3 regions of the Laceyella tengchongensis genome follow, and region 1 is predicted to be linked to each of the others. Evidence: riboswitches for the same ligand, from Rfam matches in the RefSeq annotation. Region 1 holds a riboswitch; each other region holds the start of a gene.

What was found. Region 1 has a riboswitch for S-adenosylmethionine ahead of mtnK (S-methyl-5-thioribose kinase). Riboswitches for the same ligand answer to the same signal wherever they lie in the genome.
Region 2: another riboswitch for S-adenosylmethionine. It lies ahead of QQZ12_RS06830 (homoserine dehydrogenase); the one in region 1 lies ahead of mtnK (S-methyl-5-thioribose kinase).
Region 3: another riboswitch for S-adenosylmethionine. It lies ahead of QQZ12_RS02035 (Na+/H+ antiporter NhaC family protein); the one in region 1 lies ahead of mtnK (S-methyl-5-thioribose kinase).

The regions. Positions count from the first base shown of each region.
Region 1 covers NZ_FXTU01000002.1:439,470-444,407, forward strand. The annotation lists gene QQZ12_RS05730 (pyridoxal phosphate-dependent aminotransferase) at 33-1,220, opposite strand; gene QQZ12_RS05735 (carbon-nitrogen family hydrolase) at 1,326-2,108, shown strand; SAM riboswitch class I at 2,265-2,428, shown strand; gene mtnK (S-methyl-5-thioribose kinase) at 2,498-3,718, shown strand; gene mtnA (S-methyl-5-thioribose-1-phosphate isomerase) at 3,711-4,757, shown strand; gene QQZ12_RS05750 (TatD family hydrolase) at 4,810-4,938, opposite strand, start outside.
Region 2 covers NZ_FXTU01000002.1:640,480-645,417, forward strand. The annotation lists gene QQZ12_RS06820 (nucleoside recognition domain-containing protein) at 1-99, opposite strand, end outside; gene rlmD (23S rRNA (uracil(1939)-C(5))-methyltransferase RlmD) at 137-1,525, opposite strand; gene QQZ12_RS06830 (homoserine dehydrogenase) at 1,678-2,994, opposite strand; SAM riboswitch class I at 3,082-3,193, opposite strand; gene QQZ12_RS06835 (fumarylacetoacetate hydrolase family protein) at 3,279-4,289, opposite strand; gene QQZ12_RS06840 (MGDG synthase family glycosyltransferase) at 4,388-4,938, opposite strand, start outside.
Region 3 covers NZ_FXTU01000001.1:423,515-428,452, forward strand. The annotation lists gene QQZ12_RS02030 (6-phospho-beta-glucosidase) at 1-883, shown strand, start outside; gene QQZ12_RS02035 (Na+/H+ antiporter NhaC family protein) at 937-2,256, opposite strand; SAM riboswitch class I at 2,352-2,461, opposite strand; gene QQZ12_RS02040 (nucleotidyltransferase domain-containing protein) at 2,596-3,402, shown strand; gene QQZ12_RS02045 (DUF3800 domain-containing protein) at 3,583-4,341, opposite strand; gene QQZ12_RS02050 (YqjF family protein) at 4,512-4,938, opposite strand, start outside.

The DNA of each region.
Region 1 (4,938 bases):
ATTTTCCCCGTCATTATCACATAACCATTCGCCTATGTCAATCCGTTTTTCGCAGGGCAACACAACGCCAGCCGGTCAGCAGCCTCAATCAAGCGCTTCTCGCTGTCCAGCATGCCCACCCGCACATAGCCATCCCCCGCCTGTCCGAAGCCCAGCCCAGGAGCGACGGCGACATGGGCGCGTTCCAACAGCAAGTTAGCAAACGACAGCGAGGTATGCCCCTCCGGCACCGGAAGCCAACAGAAAAAGGAGCCGGCCGGTTTTTCCACCTGCCATCCGTGCTCGCGCAACCGGTCGATAAAAGCATCGCGACGTCTTTCATATGTGGTCACCAATTCGCGCACACAATCCTGCGAACCCGTCAGCGCGGTCGCCGCTGCCTGCTGGATGGCGCCAAACAGGCTGACATAAAAATGGTCTTGTAGCAACTGAATGCTCTCAATCACCTGCTCATTTCCTACCGCAAATCCAATGCGCCAACCGGCCATGTTGTAGGTTTTGCTCATCGTGTAAATCTCAATGCCTACCTCTTTGGCACCCGGCGTCTCTAAAAAGCTCATCGGCTTCGATCCGTCGAAACCGATTGCGGCGTACGCGAAATCATGAACGACCAGCACATCGTGCCGCTCAGCCCGATTCACCACTTCGGCGAAAAATTCAGCGTTGGCGACGGCGCCTGTCGGGTTGTTGGGATAATTGAGAAACATCAGCTTCGCCTTGTCCCACACTTGCTCATCAATGGCTGCAAAATCAGGCAAAAACCGATTTTCAGCCAACAACGGCATGAGCGCCATCTCAGCGCCAGCCATGGCAATCCCCGACCAATAATCGGGATAGCCCGGATCGGGCACCAATGCGACATCGCCGGGGTTGAGATAACATTGCGAGATCTCCACCAGCCCTGCTTTGCCACCGAACAGCACCGCCACTTCCGTTTCGGGATTTAGCTTCACCCCGTACTCCCGTAAGTAAAATTGCGCGACCGCCTCCTTGAGGAACGCGTGGCCTCGAAACGGCGGATATTTGTGATGTTGCGGATTATCGGCAGCCCGCTTTAACGCATCCACGATATGCGGGGGAGTCGGCAAATCAGGATTGCCTTGACCCAGATTGATCACGTCATGCCCTTGCGCCTGCAGACGGCCGACTTGACCAACCAAGCGGGCGAAAAATTGCTCCGGCAAGCGATCCAACGCTTCCGCACGTTGAAATTTGCTCAAGATTCTCACATCCACTCTCTGGGAAATGTTCTTGAAATTCTAATCAGTTATGTTATATCGTTGTGGGGAATCTGTCAAAGTCTTTTTTGGGAGGATGCATCTCCTATGAAATGGAAATGTTCTGTGATCCAAATGGATATCGCCTTCGGGCAACCGGAACGAAACATGGCCGTGGCTGAACAAAAAATTGCCGCCGCGGCCGCCGACAAGCCGGATGTGATCATTTTGCCGGAATTGTGGACCACTGGTTATGATTTGACCCGTTTGGATGAGATCGCTGATCCGATGGCAATGAAGACAAAAGCGTTCATATCCAAGCTCGCTCGGCAACACGGCGTGCACATCATTGCCGGTTCAGTCGCCGAACGACAAGGAGACGGCACCTGGAACACACTCATCGCCTTTGACCGCCGTGGTAAACAAGTGGGTGAATACCGCAAAGTGCACCTCTTTCGCCTGATGAACGAAGAGAAATACCTACAGCCCGGCGAACAAATGGGTTCCTTCGCGCTAGATGGCATTCCTTGCGCTGGGGTCATCTGTTATGACATTCGCTTTCCCGAATGGATCAGAAAACATGTCGTCGCTGGGGCACAGGTGCTGTTCGTCGTCGCTGAATGGCCGATGCCACGGCTTGCCCATTGGCGCCATCTGCTCATCACCCGGGCAATCGAAAATCAATGTTACGTCATCGCGTGCAACCGTGTGGGGAGTGATCCCGACAATACCTTTGCCGGCCATTCGCTCATCATCGACCCCTGGGGAGAGATCGTGGCCGAAGCAGGCCCTGTTGAAGAAACCCTGCTGGCGGAGATCGATCTTGCGCAGGTTCTACAAATCCGCAAGCGCATCCCCATTTTCAGCGACCGACGCCCAGAATTATATTAAAACACCTTCCCTACAGAATGGACTTTCAGAAGACAATCTAAAGAATTGCCAAATGAAACTAATCGCATCCGAAATGAATGAATATGATTGACAATGATCTGCGTGAAAGTGTATTATTCCCTTATCAATCTAAAGACAACGGCATATGGAAGTAGTCTCTTATCCAGAGCAGGTGGAGGGAAATGGCCCGATGAAGCCCAGCAACCGACCGTAATACCATCGTGAGATGGGGCGCCCGTCAACAGGAGGGAGCCGTGGTGTCAAACCACGCAAGGCACGGTGCTAATTCCAGCAAAACATCCCGTTTTGCGAGATAAGAGGCTTGGAGCGAATGATCCGAGCCTCTGATAGGAAGAGGCTCTTTTTATATGCCCAAAGGAGGACTTCCAATGGGCGGGCACGCAAATGCAGGATATCATCCCTTGACAACGGAAACAGTGGTTCAAGTCGTCGCGCCGTTAAACCATTTTGCTGATGTGAATCAATTGGAGATAAAAGAAATCGGGGACGGGAACTTAAACTACGTCTTTCATGTGGTAGAACCAGCTACAGGCAAGTCTTTGATCGTCAAGCAAGCCTTGCCCTACGCCAAAGTCGTCGGCGAAAGCTGGCCGCTGACCTTAGACCGTGCCCGGATTGAGAGCGAGGCGCTGCGCAGGGCAGCGGAGTACGTGCCGGCTCTTGTCCCCAAAGTGCACCATACCGACGAGCGCTTGGCTTGCACAGTCATGGAGGACCTCTCCGATCATGTGATCCTCCGCAAAGGCTTGATACAAGGGCAGGTCTACCCTAAGCTAGCCGAGCACATCGCTACTTTCTTGGCGCAAACGCTGTTTCACACCAGCGATTTCTTCCTTAGTCCCTTGGACAAAAAAGAACAGGTGCGGGCGTTTATCAATCCGGAATTGTGCAAAATCACCGAGGACTTGGTGTTCACCGATCCTTTCTTCAATCACGAAACCAACGATTTCCCAGAAGCATTGCAATCTTCTGTCGAAGCGCTGTGGAACGATCTGGAACTGAAACGGGAAACCGCGAAGTTGAAACATGCATTCCTAACCCGAGCCGAAGCACTGGTGCATGGGGATTTGCACACCGGCAGCATCTTCGTCACCGCCGATTCGACCAAAGTGATCGATCCCGAATTCGCCTATTATGGCCCCATCGCTTTCGACATCGGGCAATTCTTCGCCAATCTCGCGCTCAATTATCTCTCGCACTTCCACCACAGCCCGGACCCGCAACAACGGCGGACGTTCCAAGAATATCTGCTGGAAGTGATCGAAGAAACCTGGGCGCGGTTTAAAGAGCAATTCAGCCAGCTCTGGCAGACCAAAGGGCAAGATGTCTATATGCAGGTAGCCGGCGTAGAAGACGATTTCTTCGAGCGCTTGTTGGAAGATACCATCGGCTTTGCAGGTTGTGAAGTGATCCGCCGCACCATCGGGTTGGCCCATGTGGCTGATCTTGACTCCATCTCCGACGAGGAAACGCAATTGCGCTTGAAGGACAAAGCGCTCACCTTGGGAAGCGTTTTGATCAAGCAACGCCGGCAATTGACGCGGATCACTCACTTGTCCGAGACGATCAGGGGGGTTGCCCATGCTTAGATCGATTGCGTACCACGGCGATCATGTGCGGATATTGGATCAGCAGCGCCTTCCTCATGATACCGTGTATGTTCATTGCACGACGACCGCGGAGGTATGGGAATGCATCAAGGCGTTGAAAGTGCGGGGGGCGCCGGCCATCGGCATGGCCGCCGCTTTCGCTCTCGCTGTGTGGGCCAACCGCGCATCAACAACCAATTTGACTGACTTCTTGGCATCGTTGCGGCGGGAGCGAGATTATCTGGCTTCGTCCCGTCCCACGGCGGTCAATCTGTTCTGGGCGCTGGATCGGGTCGTCGCCAGAGCGGCAACGGCTACCAACGTGACCGAAGCCCGGCAACTGATAGAAAACGAAGCGCTCGCCATTCAAAAAGAGGACGAGGATGTGTGCAGACGCATCGGCGAACACGCTTTGTCGCTTATGAACGATGGGGATACCATTCTCACCATCTGCAATGCAGGGGCGATTGCCACCGCCCGTTACGGCACGGCCCTAGCCCCACTTTATCTAGCTAAAGAACGCGGTATCCACTTGTCGGCTTACGCTTGTGAAACGCGTCCCCTGTTGCAAGGCAGCCGCCTGACCGTGTGGGAATTGCAACAAGCGGGAGTCGATGTCACCCTGATCAGCGACAACATGGCCGCCCACACGCTGGCCACCAAACCGATCTCCGCTGTCATCGTCGGTTGCGACCGCGTGGCGGCCAACGGGGATACCGCCAACAAAATCGGCACACTGGGGTTGGCGATTCTGGCCAAAGAATTTGGTGTTCCGTTTTATGTCGCCGCTCCCTTGTCCACAATCGACCTCGAGACGGCGACAGGGGACGCCATCCCGATTGAAGAACGCGCACCTGAAGAGATCACCCATTTTCACGGCCATCCGGTCGCTCCCAGCGGCACCAATGTGTTCAATCCGGCTTTTGATGTAACACCGCACCGCTACATCAGCGCCATCATCACAGAAAAAGGGATCGTGCGCGACAACTATCAGGAAGCTTTGGCCGGGTTAAAACAATCTGAACCCGCCTTGAAATAACCAATCCCCCCAGCGCCCCTGGGGGGATTTATGTTTTAGCGGTGTGGTGAACTTATCCCTTTGACCCGATGAACCTCCGCGCATTCTCAATGAGCGCCAGTCGCAACGGTTCGCGCTCCTCACCGCGGAGTACGGCCAGTTCGTCCAATACCCGTTCCAGCATGCGAGGATGGGTACGCAT
Region 2 (4,938 bases), 200 kb from region 1:
CTGAATGACAAACGCAATGGGAAGAACGATTTTGCTCAACTCCCACGACGTTTTAAGGCCAGCGCGCATCCCCTTCTTCCAATCCACGCTACGGTTCATCTTCTCCCACCCGCTCTTTCTGTTTGGCGATTCAATTTTACATCTGCACCAGTTCACACACGGCTTCCACATGCGCTGTCTGCGGAAACATATCAAACGGTTCAATCCCGGCAACCCGATACCCGCTCTTCAACAACTGCGCACAATCTTTGGCCAACGTCGCTGGATTGCAAGAAACATATACCACGCGCGGCACCTTTGTCCGCATCAGAGCCTGCAACAAAGGCTGTCCCAATCCGGTCCGTGGCGGGTCTACCACGATAACATCCGGCCGCAATCCTTCTTTGATCCACTTGGGCAAAAGCGTTTCCGCCGCACCCACGTAATATTCGGCATGGGCGATACCGTTTAATTTGGCATTCTCCTTGGCATCGGCAACGGCTTCAGGCACCGTATCCATGCCGATGACACGCTTCGCTTCAGAAGCCAACCACAAGCCGATGGTTCCCGCTCCGCAATAGGCGTCAATCACGGTTTCTGTCCCTGTCAGGCGAGCCGCTCGTTTGACCGCGTCATACAGCCGGACGGTCTGGGCGGGATTCAGCTGAAAGAAGGCCCGGGCGGATAACGCAAACGTCAATTCTCCCAATCGTTCAATCAGCTTCTCATTCCCCCACAACAGCCGGGATTCCTCTCCAAAAACAAGTGAGGTTTTATCTGGATTGTGGTTCAGCACTACGCTTTTCACTTGAGGTAGCCGTCGGGTCACTTCACGCACAAAAGCTTCTTCTTCGGGAAATGATTTCGTCCGGGTGACCAACACCAACTGGATTTCTTCTGTGGCGAAAGCAATCCGCCCCACCAGATGCCTGAGTGTGCCGCGATGTTTCCGCTCATCATAGATATCCACCCCCAACTCCTCCACCAGTCGCTTGGCTTCGTAGAGGGCTTCGTTCAGCTTGGGATGTTGCACCATGCATGCACTCGCATCAACCAATTGGTGGGAAGCGGCGGAAAACATGCCCATGGAGACTTGACCGCCCATACGCCGCAAAGGAAATTGCGCCTTGTTGCGATACGACCACGGTTCATCCATCGTGACAGTCTCGCTGATCGGCACATCTCGCAAACCAGCGTACCTGGCGAAACTCTCGGCAACCAACTCCCGCTTCAAGCGCTTCTGCATCCGGCGGTCAATGTGCTGCAATTGGCACCCACCGCACTCCCGATACACCGGACACGGCGGTTCCACCCGATAAGCCGATTTTTTCTTCACTTTTAATAGTTGGGCTTTGGCAAATTTGGGTTCCACTTGTACCACGCGGGCGACCACGATTTCACCCGGTACAGCGCCTTCCACAAAAACCACTTGCTTTTGGTAGTGGCCTATGCCCTCGCCATTGATGCCGATGCGGCGGATGGGAAGCTGGATCACCTCCCCCCGCTTCAAGCGAATCTGTTTTGCTTGCTTGGTTGACTTGTTCATCTGCCGTTTTCCTTTCCTTAATAAATGCGCTTATCCTATTGTACCCGAAACAATTTGAAAACGCAGGTCTGACGGCAGGTGATCCCTAAAAAAAGACGGCCATTAGTGGCCGCCAGACTAACTAAAAAACCGAAAGCTTGAATTCTGCCTGTTCACTGGTCGCCCGCCGCTTTAGCCAACGGCACCGCCTTAGAGCCCCATGGAACTCCTCCGCCCACAACGGGACGGTTTGCGTGCCAAGTCACTGCCAAGCTCCGCTCACGCAACAAGCGGTCCGCTTGCCCTCGCTCCCATCCGTTGGCGATCAACGCTAACCACGTCGTTTCCCCCTCTTGCGCCGCCTTCCATGCCTGCACCGATAGATCCGCCCGCTCCAGGTGCCCGACCACTTGGCCAGCCGATGCTTGCGCGGACGGAAAAGACAAGAGATGAAAGCGCGAGCCGTCTCCATCCGCACTCTCTAATAACAATGCGCGGGGAGCCGCTTTGCCGGCGGTCTGTCCCGTCAGCCGCCACAAGTTGCACAAATCCTCCACCACAGCACTGGCGGTCGGCTTCTCACCCGCCCCCTGGCCGATCAGCGTAAGATCCTGAACAAAGTCCCCCTCCACATGCACGGCATTGTACACATCGTTCACATTGGACAAGGGATGGGACAGCGGCAACAGGGTCGGGGATACCGAGCAGGACACTGGGCCGTTTTCACCATATTGTTCAGCAGAAGCGAGCAATTTAACCGCAAAACCAAGTTGATCGGCCAAGTCCAATTCGATCGGGGAGACCTGCGTGATGCCCACCCGCTGAATTTGATCGACAGGCACATGCACATCAAAAGCGAGGCGCGAGAGAATCGACAGTTTATGGGCAGCATCGATCCCCTCGACATCTGCCGTCGGGTCCGCTTCAGCGTATCCCTTTTGTTGCGCTTCTATCAATATGTCCTCATACGTACGACCTTCGTCCTTCATTTTGGTTAATATGAAGTTGGTTGTACCGTTCAATATTCCCGAAACTTTACATATGCGATTGGCCTTCAGGAAATGGGATACCGTACCGATAATCGGAATTCCGCCGCCCACACTGGCTTCATAAGCCAACTTCACACCAAACCGCTTTGCCCATGAGCGCAATTCTTCCCCATGGCGGGCCAACAACTCCTTGTTGGCGGACACAACGTGACAACCGTTTTCCATTGCCCGCCGCAAATAATCACGGGTAGGTTCGACGCCTCCCATCACTTCGATGACCACATCTACCTCGCGGGCCAGTACTTCGTCAAAACTGGTGGTCAACAACGATTGCGTTCCTTCCACTTGGCGTTCTTTGTTGATATCGCGCACCAAGATGGCCTCCACCGTTACCCACATGCCCGTGCGCCGGGCGATCACGTCTTGGTTGCTTTGAATCATCTTCCACACGCCGGTGCCTACCGTTCCCAAGCCCAACAGTGCCACTCGCACCTGTTCCATCCCAATCCCTCCAAATGATTGTGTTTGAATATAGAAAAAACCCTCTTCTAGATAAGAAGAGGGTTTTTGCACACGACGAAACCATTCTTCTTATCTCTCAGTGCTACATGTGCACTGCAGGATTTGGCACCTTCCGGTAAGGATATACCGAGGTTGCCGGGCTTCATCGGGCCAGTCCCTCCGCCACTCTGGATAAGAAAATCGTACAACCGATATCGTTTTTCCAATATTTTTATTTATTATGGGCTAACCGAGGATACTTGTCAATCATTAAAAAGAAAATGTCATTCCACAATCGTGTTGCGTAACAATCCCAACCGTTCGATCTCCAACTCTACCACATCTCCAGGTTGGAGATAAGGATGGACTTCCTCACCTAACTCCAACAAGCAGCCTGTGCCCACCGTGCCCGATCCGATCACGTCTCCAGGTACCAATTCGCACTCAGCAGACGCTCGTTCAATCATTTGCGCGAAGGTCCAATGCAAATCTTTGGTATTCCCTTTGGATAGCTCACGGCCATTGACACGCGCGCGCATCGTAAGCGACCAGCGCTCTCCGGCGCGGCAGTCTTCCAATTCATCTGTCGTCACCAACCAGGGGCCGAGCGACGTGGCGAAGTCTTTCCCTTTCGCCGGCCCAAGCCCGACCGCCACCTCTTGCAGTTGGGCGTCGCGGGCACTCCAATCATTCATGATCATGAAGCCAGCGATATGGGCAAGAGCTTCTTCGCGCTTGATGTTCTTTCCCCTTTTGCCGATGACGCAGGCAATCTCCAATTCATAGTCAAGCTGATTGGTGTACGCCGGTTTCTTCACAGGCGCTTCCGGGCCAATCACTGCCTGATGGTTGGAAAAATAAAAAACGGGGATTTCATACCACTGCGGTACCATGCCCAATCCCCGCTTTTGGCGGCATGTCCGTACATGTTCTTCAAATGCGTAGAAATCGCGCAGGCTACTCGGCGTCGCGATCGGCGCAAATAGATCCACTTCCGCCAAAGCTAATGCCACCGGTTCCCCTTCCACTTGCAAGCGCAACCAATCTCTCTGCCCCAGTGCTTGATCCAATCGTTGCAGAAAGTCGCGCTCCTGTTCGCCCCGTTGCAAAAACGTAAGCATGTCGGTGGCGAGACGATAAGGAAAGACGAGGTTTTGCGCCAACTCCATGCACTGCTGTGCCAGCCCGACATCGATCACATGCCCGTCCCGCACCCAGCCCAAACGGGCCAGCATCCCATCCTGTGATTGAATATTGAGTTCATCCGCTTTGACCATATAAGTAACCAACTTCATCCACTTTCCCTCCCCTCCTTTTTACAATATTCCAACTTTGAATCGTTTAGCAAGCGGCGAAATGATTCATCCCACCGCGAATAAAAAAACAGACTTCATTACAAAGTCTGCAAAATGGGAGCTTTGGCATTGCATGTCTCTTTGACGATTCTCTGACACGCGTCTGATGACATCAGCACCCCAAACCGTTCGCGCATCCGCCCCAATTGCAACGGCGAATCGAGCAGTTTGGAGACTTGCAGGCGAATGGTTGACGGACGCGTAATCATGGCGACGCGATGGTGCAAGAGATATTGCTGATTAGCTTCTTCCTGACCCGGGAAAGCTTCGAACAACAGCATCGGCAACTGTTTAGCAATCGCTTCAGTGATGGTCACCCCACCCGGCTTGGTGATCAAAAGGTCGGCAGCGGACATCCATATGGGTACATCGGTGCGGTACCCTTCAATCCGTATGTGCGGTGCGACAAACTGCCGGGTCAGCCGCTCAAACAATCCCCGATTCTTCCCTGTCAGCACCACCAACTGCAAATGGTCCAACTCTTGCAATTCGCCCACAACTTGTTCCAACGGTCCCAGGCCAGTGCCTCCGCCCATGACGAGCACCACCGGGCGCACGGGGGACAACCCCAACCGGCGGCACGCCTCTT
Region 3 (4,938 bases), on a different contig from region 1:
CTTTACCAATCCGGCGGGGATTGTGACAGAAGCGGTGTTGCGGCATAGCCGGATCAACAAAGTGATCGGCTTGTGCAACGGCCCGATCAGCATCAGCAGGGGGATCGCCATGGCGCTCAATGTGGAGCCAGCACGGGTGCGCATCGACTTCGCCGGTTTGAATCACATGTCCTACGGTTTGAAGACCACCCTTGATGGAGAGGACATTTCTAGACGGGTGATTGCTATGCTGGCCGGGCGCGGCGAAGATGGACAGACGATCCGGCAATTGACTGGTGTCGAGTGGGTGCCGGAGTTTGTGGAAGCGCTAGGGGTGATTCCTTGCGGTTATCATCGATATTATTATCAACCGCGCACCATGCTGGCCGCGATGAAGCGAGAAGCGGCACAAACCGGCACCCGGGCGGAGGTGGTCAAACGGCTGGAGGACGAACTGTTTGCGTTGTACCAAGATTCTAATCTGAACGTCAAACCGAAGCAATTGGAGGGGCGTGGCGGTGCCTATTATAGTGAAGCGGCGGTGCAGTTGATGCGTTCCATCTACACCGATAAGCGGGACATTCAGGTGGTTAACACCCGCAATCAGGGTGCGATTGCCGGCATCCCTGATGAGTCAGCGGTGGAAGTGAGTTGCGTCATCACCAGAGAAGGTCCACGCCCACTCGTGATGGGTGAGTTGCCGGTTGCCGTCCGCGGATTGGTGCAACAGATCAAATCGTTTGAGCGCGTCACTGTCGACGCCGCTGTGTCAGGAGATTATCGCACAGCGTTGTTGGCGATGGTCATCAATCCGTTGGTGCCTTCGGATGCGGTCGCCAAGCAGATCTTGGATGAGTTGTTGGAGGCGCATCGGGCTTATTTGCCGCGTTTCTTTGGTGATTGAGGAAGGCTCAAACCAAAAGAAAACCCCACCTTTGTCATGAGGTGGGGTAAATATTATTGGTTGGCCGGCAATGTTGTTTTTTGTACAGCGGGTTGGACTCCCTTGGCCCGTGGATAGCCGACCAAAATGGAGATTGCTGCGCAGATGCCGATCAACAGCGGATAAACATTGTACTGCATGATGGACAGCGGGGAGATCGAAGCCACACCCGCGGCCACGAGCAGTTGCGGGCCGTACGGGATCAAGCCCTGGATGCAACAGGAGAAAATATCCAGCAAGCTGGCTGATTTGCGGCGGTCGATCTCATACCGTTCGGCGATTTCTTTGGCCAGCGGCCCGGCAATGATGATGGAGATGGTGTTGTTGGCGATGGCCAGATTGGTGGCCGAAACCAAGCCGGCAATGCCGAATTCAGCGCCTTTTTTCGAACGGATGTTGCGGGTGATCGCCTGCAACAAGAAGTCAATACCACCATGGTGACGGATTAATTCCACCATGCCCCCGATCAGGAGAACCAATATGGAGAGTTCTTGCATTCCGGCAAAGCCGGTGCCGATCTCTTTGATGAAGCTCATCAGGGTGTATGAACCGTCCAACAGGCCGATGGCTCCGGCAAACGCAATTCCGCCCGTCAATACGAGTAGCACATTGACGCCGGCCAACGCCGCGATCAATACAGCCAAGTAAGGCAATGTTTTAACCCATGCCACTTGGTCGGTGGCGACATGGCTTTGTCCACCCAGCGTTAAGAAGGTGAGGATGGCTACAGTAACCAGGGCGGCGGGCAACACGATGAAAAAGTTCACTTTGAACTTATCTTTCATATTGACGTTTTGCGAGTTGACCGCGGCGATCGTCGTGTCGGAAATGACAGACAAATTATCCCCGAACATAGCACCACCGATCACGGCCGCAATGGCCAAGGCCACCGGAATGTCTGTCTGCCCGCTGATGCCGACGCCGATGGGCGCCAGAGCTACAATCGTCCCCATGGAAGTCCCCATCGACAGGGAGATGAAGCAGGCAATCACAAACATACCGACGATCAGCAGGTTTTGCGGTAGAATGGAAAGAGCTAAGTTGACGGTGGCGTCGACAGCTCCCATCCCTTTGGCTACTGAAGAAAAAGCGCCGGAGAGCAGAAAAATAATCACCATCAAGATGATGTTGTCGTGTCCAGCTCCACGGCAGAAAAGCGCCGTTTTTTCGTTTAAGGATAAGGAACGGTTCATCAGAAATGCCACACCGGACGCGATCAGGACGGCGACCAACACGGGGAATTTGGTGAAGTCCCCGGTCACTAGCCCGGCGCCGGCGAACAAGGCCAGAAATATGGCAAAGGGCAACAATGCCCATGGATTGGCTTGTTTCATGCTTATAACCCCTTTCTGTGGTTGGAAACGGAAAACTGAAAAGACCCCTTCTACACACAACAGGAAGAAGAGGTCTTATGGTTATAAGCACACTCTTCTTATCTGCCAAGCTAATCGCTTGCTGGATTTGGCACAGCACTCTCCATGAGAAGAGTCCGTTGCCGAGGTTTCCCAGGGCCAGTCCCTCCGCCTCTCTTGATAAGAAGACGATCTTACTTATTCCGTTTTTACATGCATACGAACTGCGTGTCGATTTCCTTATGCCATAGTAAAATGATTATATGTAAATGTCAACGATTTGTTGGTTGTCAGGTTTTGGTTGAAAGGGGGGATTCACAAATGACAGGACATCAACGTCAGATATTGGACGAGTTGCGGCACATAGAGGAAAAACACGGGGTCAAGATTTTGTATGCCTGTGAATCGGGCAGTCGGGCGTGGGGTTTCCCATCTCAGAATAGCGACTATGATGTGCGTTTTCTCTATGTCCATCCCGTTGCTTGGTATTTATCCATCGAGGAGAAACGGGATGTGATCGAATGCCCTATTCACGACATGCTCGACATCAACGGTTGGGAGTTGCGCAAAGCGCTGAAGCTGTTTAAAAAGTCCAATCCCCCGTTGCTGGAGTGGCTTTACTCCCCGATCCAATACCACGAAGCGTACACCGTAGCAGAGCGCTTGCGGCAGCTTGCGCAAAAGGCGTTTTCCCCACGTGCTGCCATTTATCACTACCTACATATGGCCAAGGGCAATTTTCGTGGGTATCTGACAGGGGAACGCGTGAAAATCAAAAAATATTTTTATGTACTGCGCCCGGTATTGGGCTGTTTATGGATTCAGAAGCACCAGACGATGCCGCCGCTTGTATTTGAGCAGTTGGTGGAGGAACTGATTCCGGAGGGGAGCCGGCTTCGTGCCGACATTGACGCCTTGTTGGTCCGCAAAAAAGCGGGTGACGAGTTGGACGTAGGGGCGCGGGTGGAAAGCATTCACGCTTTTCTGGAGGAACAGATCGCGCATCTTGAAAAACTGGCCGGGGAAATGCCGGTGGCCGAAGGGGTGTCGACGGCGCAATTGGACGAGCTATTTCGCTCCGCATTAGACGAAGTGTGGAGCGCAACGGGACAGTTTGGGGCGAAGTAAATGCACCCGTTTAGAAAAATCGTTTTGAAACGGTTTGGAATTGACGTATAATAAAATTACTGAGTGCATATACTGGAGCGTCGGCGCCACCATCTCCCGAAACCATGACTTTTCGGTCGTGCGGAAATCGATGTGCGGGTCCAACACCCTGGCACAGGATAGGGAATGGGGCGCCGCTATTTATCTTTTGAAGCAAAAAAGGTTAAACCCTTGATGCTCATTGCGAGCATGACAGTCCTTGAGCGAAAAGCCGAGCTGTGCCTCGAGATGGTCTACCACGGCCCGTTTGGGATTGTGCGAACGGTTGGTGACGGCTTTTTCGTAGTGTCCGTTGCGGACATAGGCAATCGCCCCGGCCAGGACATCCGCCATTTGTAAAGGTGTTTGGGTGCCGTCTCGCGATTCGACGCGGCGTACCACAATCAAGGGATAGGCAATGGGTTGCTTGGCCCCTGAGGGGAGCTGCCGAATGAGCTGGATATAGTCGGCGGCCATTTTCCGGTTCAAATAATATTCCAAATCCTGCAACCTTCCGGGTACGGAGTTGCTTTTGCGATCCAAAAAGATGTCATAATGATGCTCAGGAGCCAACCATTTATAGATCAACCAGAAAAACATTTTGTAAAAATGCGTTTCTTTGTTATCGCCAGCTTTTACGTTTTTTTTGTCCGACATGTCTACGATGAGGGCTCGAAACTTTAAGTTTCCTTGCCTCATGTGCTTGATAAACAGATTGATGAATGCGATATATGCATCTCGATGGTATTTTTTCATTTCATTCCAGTGAAACTCGCGGTTAAATCCAAGTTGCCGCCGCATGCGAGCAACATCCGCCTCTAACGCTTTGTACGTGTCCGCGCGTTGCCAAATAGTGCCCAACACCATGTATTTGTGAGCATTCTGACTGCTTTCATCTCCCCAAATCACGATTAGGCTCAAAGTGATCGGCTCCGTTTCACAGGTTATATACTGATTATATATTCTTTCAATTGTTATTTGAATAATCAATCTTTTATCTCTGTCAAAGATCTTGCTTTTGCGCAATGAAGGTGCCCCGCCCCGGTTGCTTGATGCGAGAGAAATTTTCTCTCCCCAACCGGTTGCGGGGTTTATTGATGTTTGCCGGTGCCCAACCGCACAAATGGCCACACATGGGCGGTTACGCTGGAAGCATAATGGCATAGGGGTTTTTCGTCTAAGGCGGGAAGCTGGATGGAGGTTGGCAAAGTGTTGGCGTGAATAACCCCTTCCGCTGGCTGCAAAGGCCAAGGGGCATGGCGAATATCCCCGCGGTGGAGGGCGCCACGGATGATTAGGTATTGCGAGTAACGCGCAGTCAGCCAATCGGCCAGTGATCCCGGTTGGATGGGCGCGGGTCTGGGGGATTGGTGCATTTGCGCCGCAAATCGGGCCGCCGGTGTGAACAGGTTTGGCCGTTCACAGATGAGGGAAGTGTGTTGGCCATGCGCGGTGAAACGTAAGCGAGACGGAAGGTAGGGCAGGCGCCACATCATCCGGGCGGCCAGGGCGTGCAAC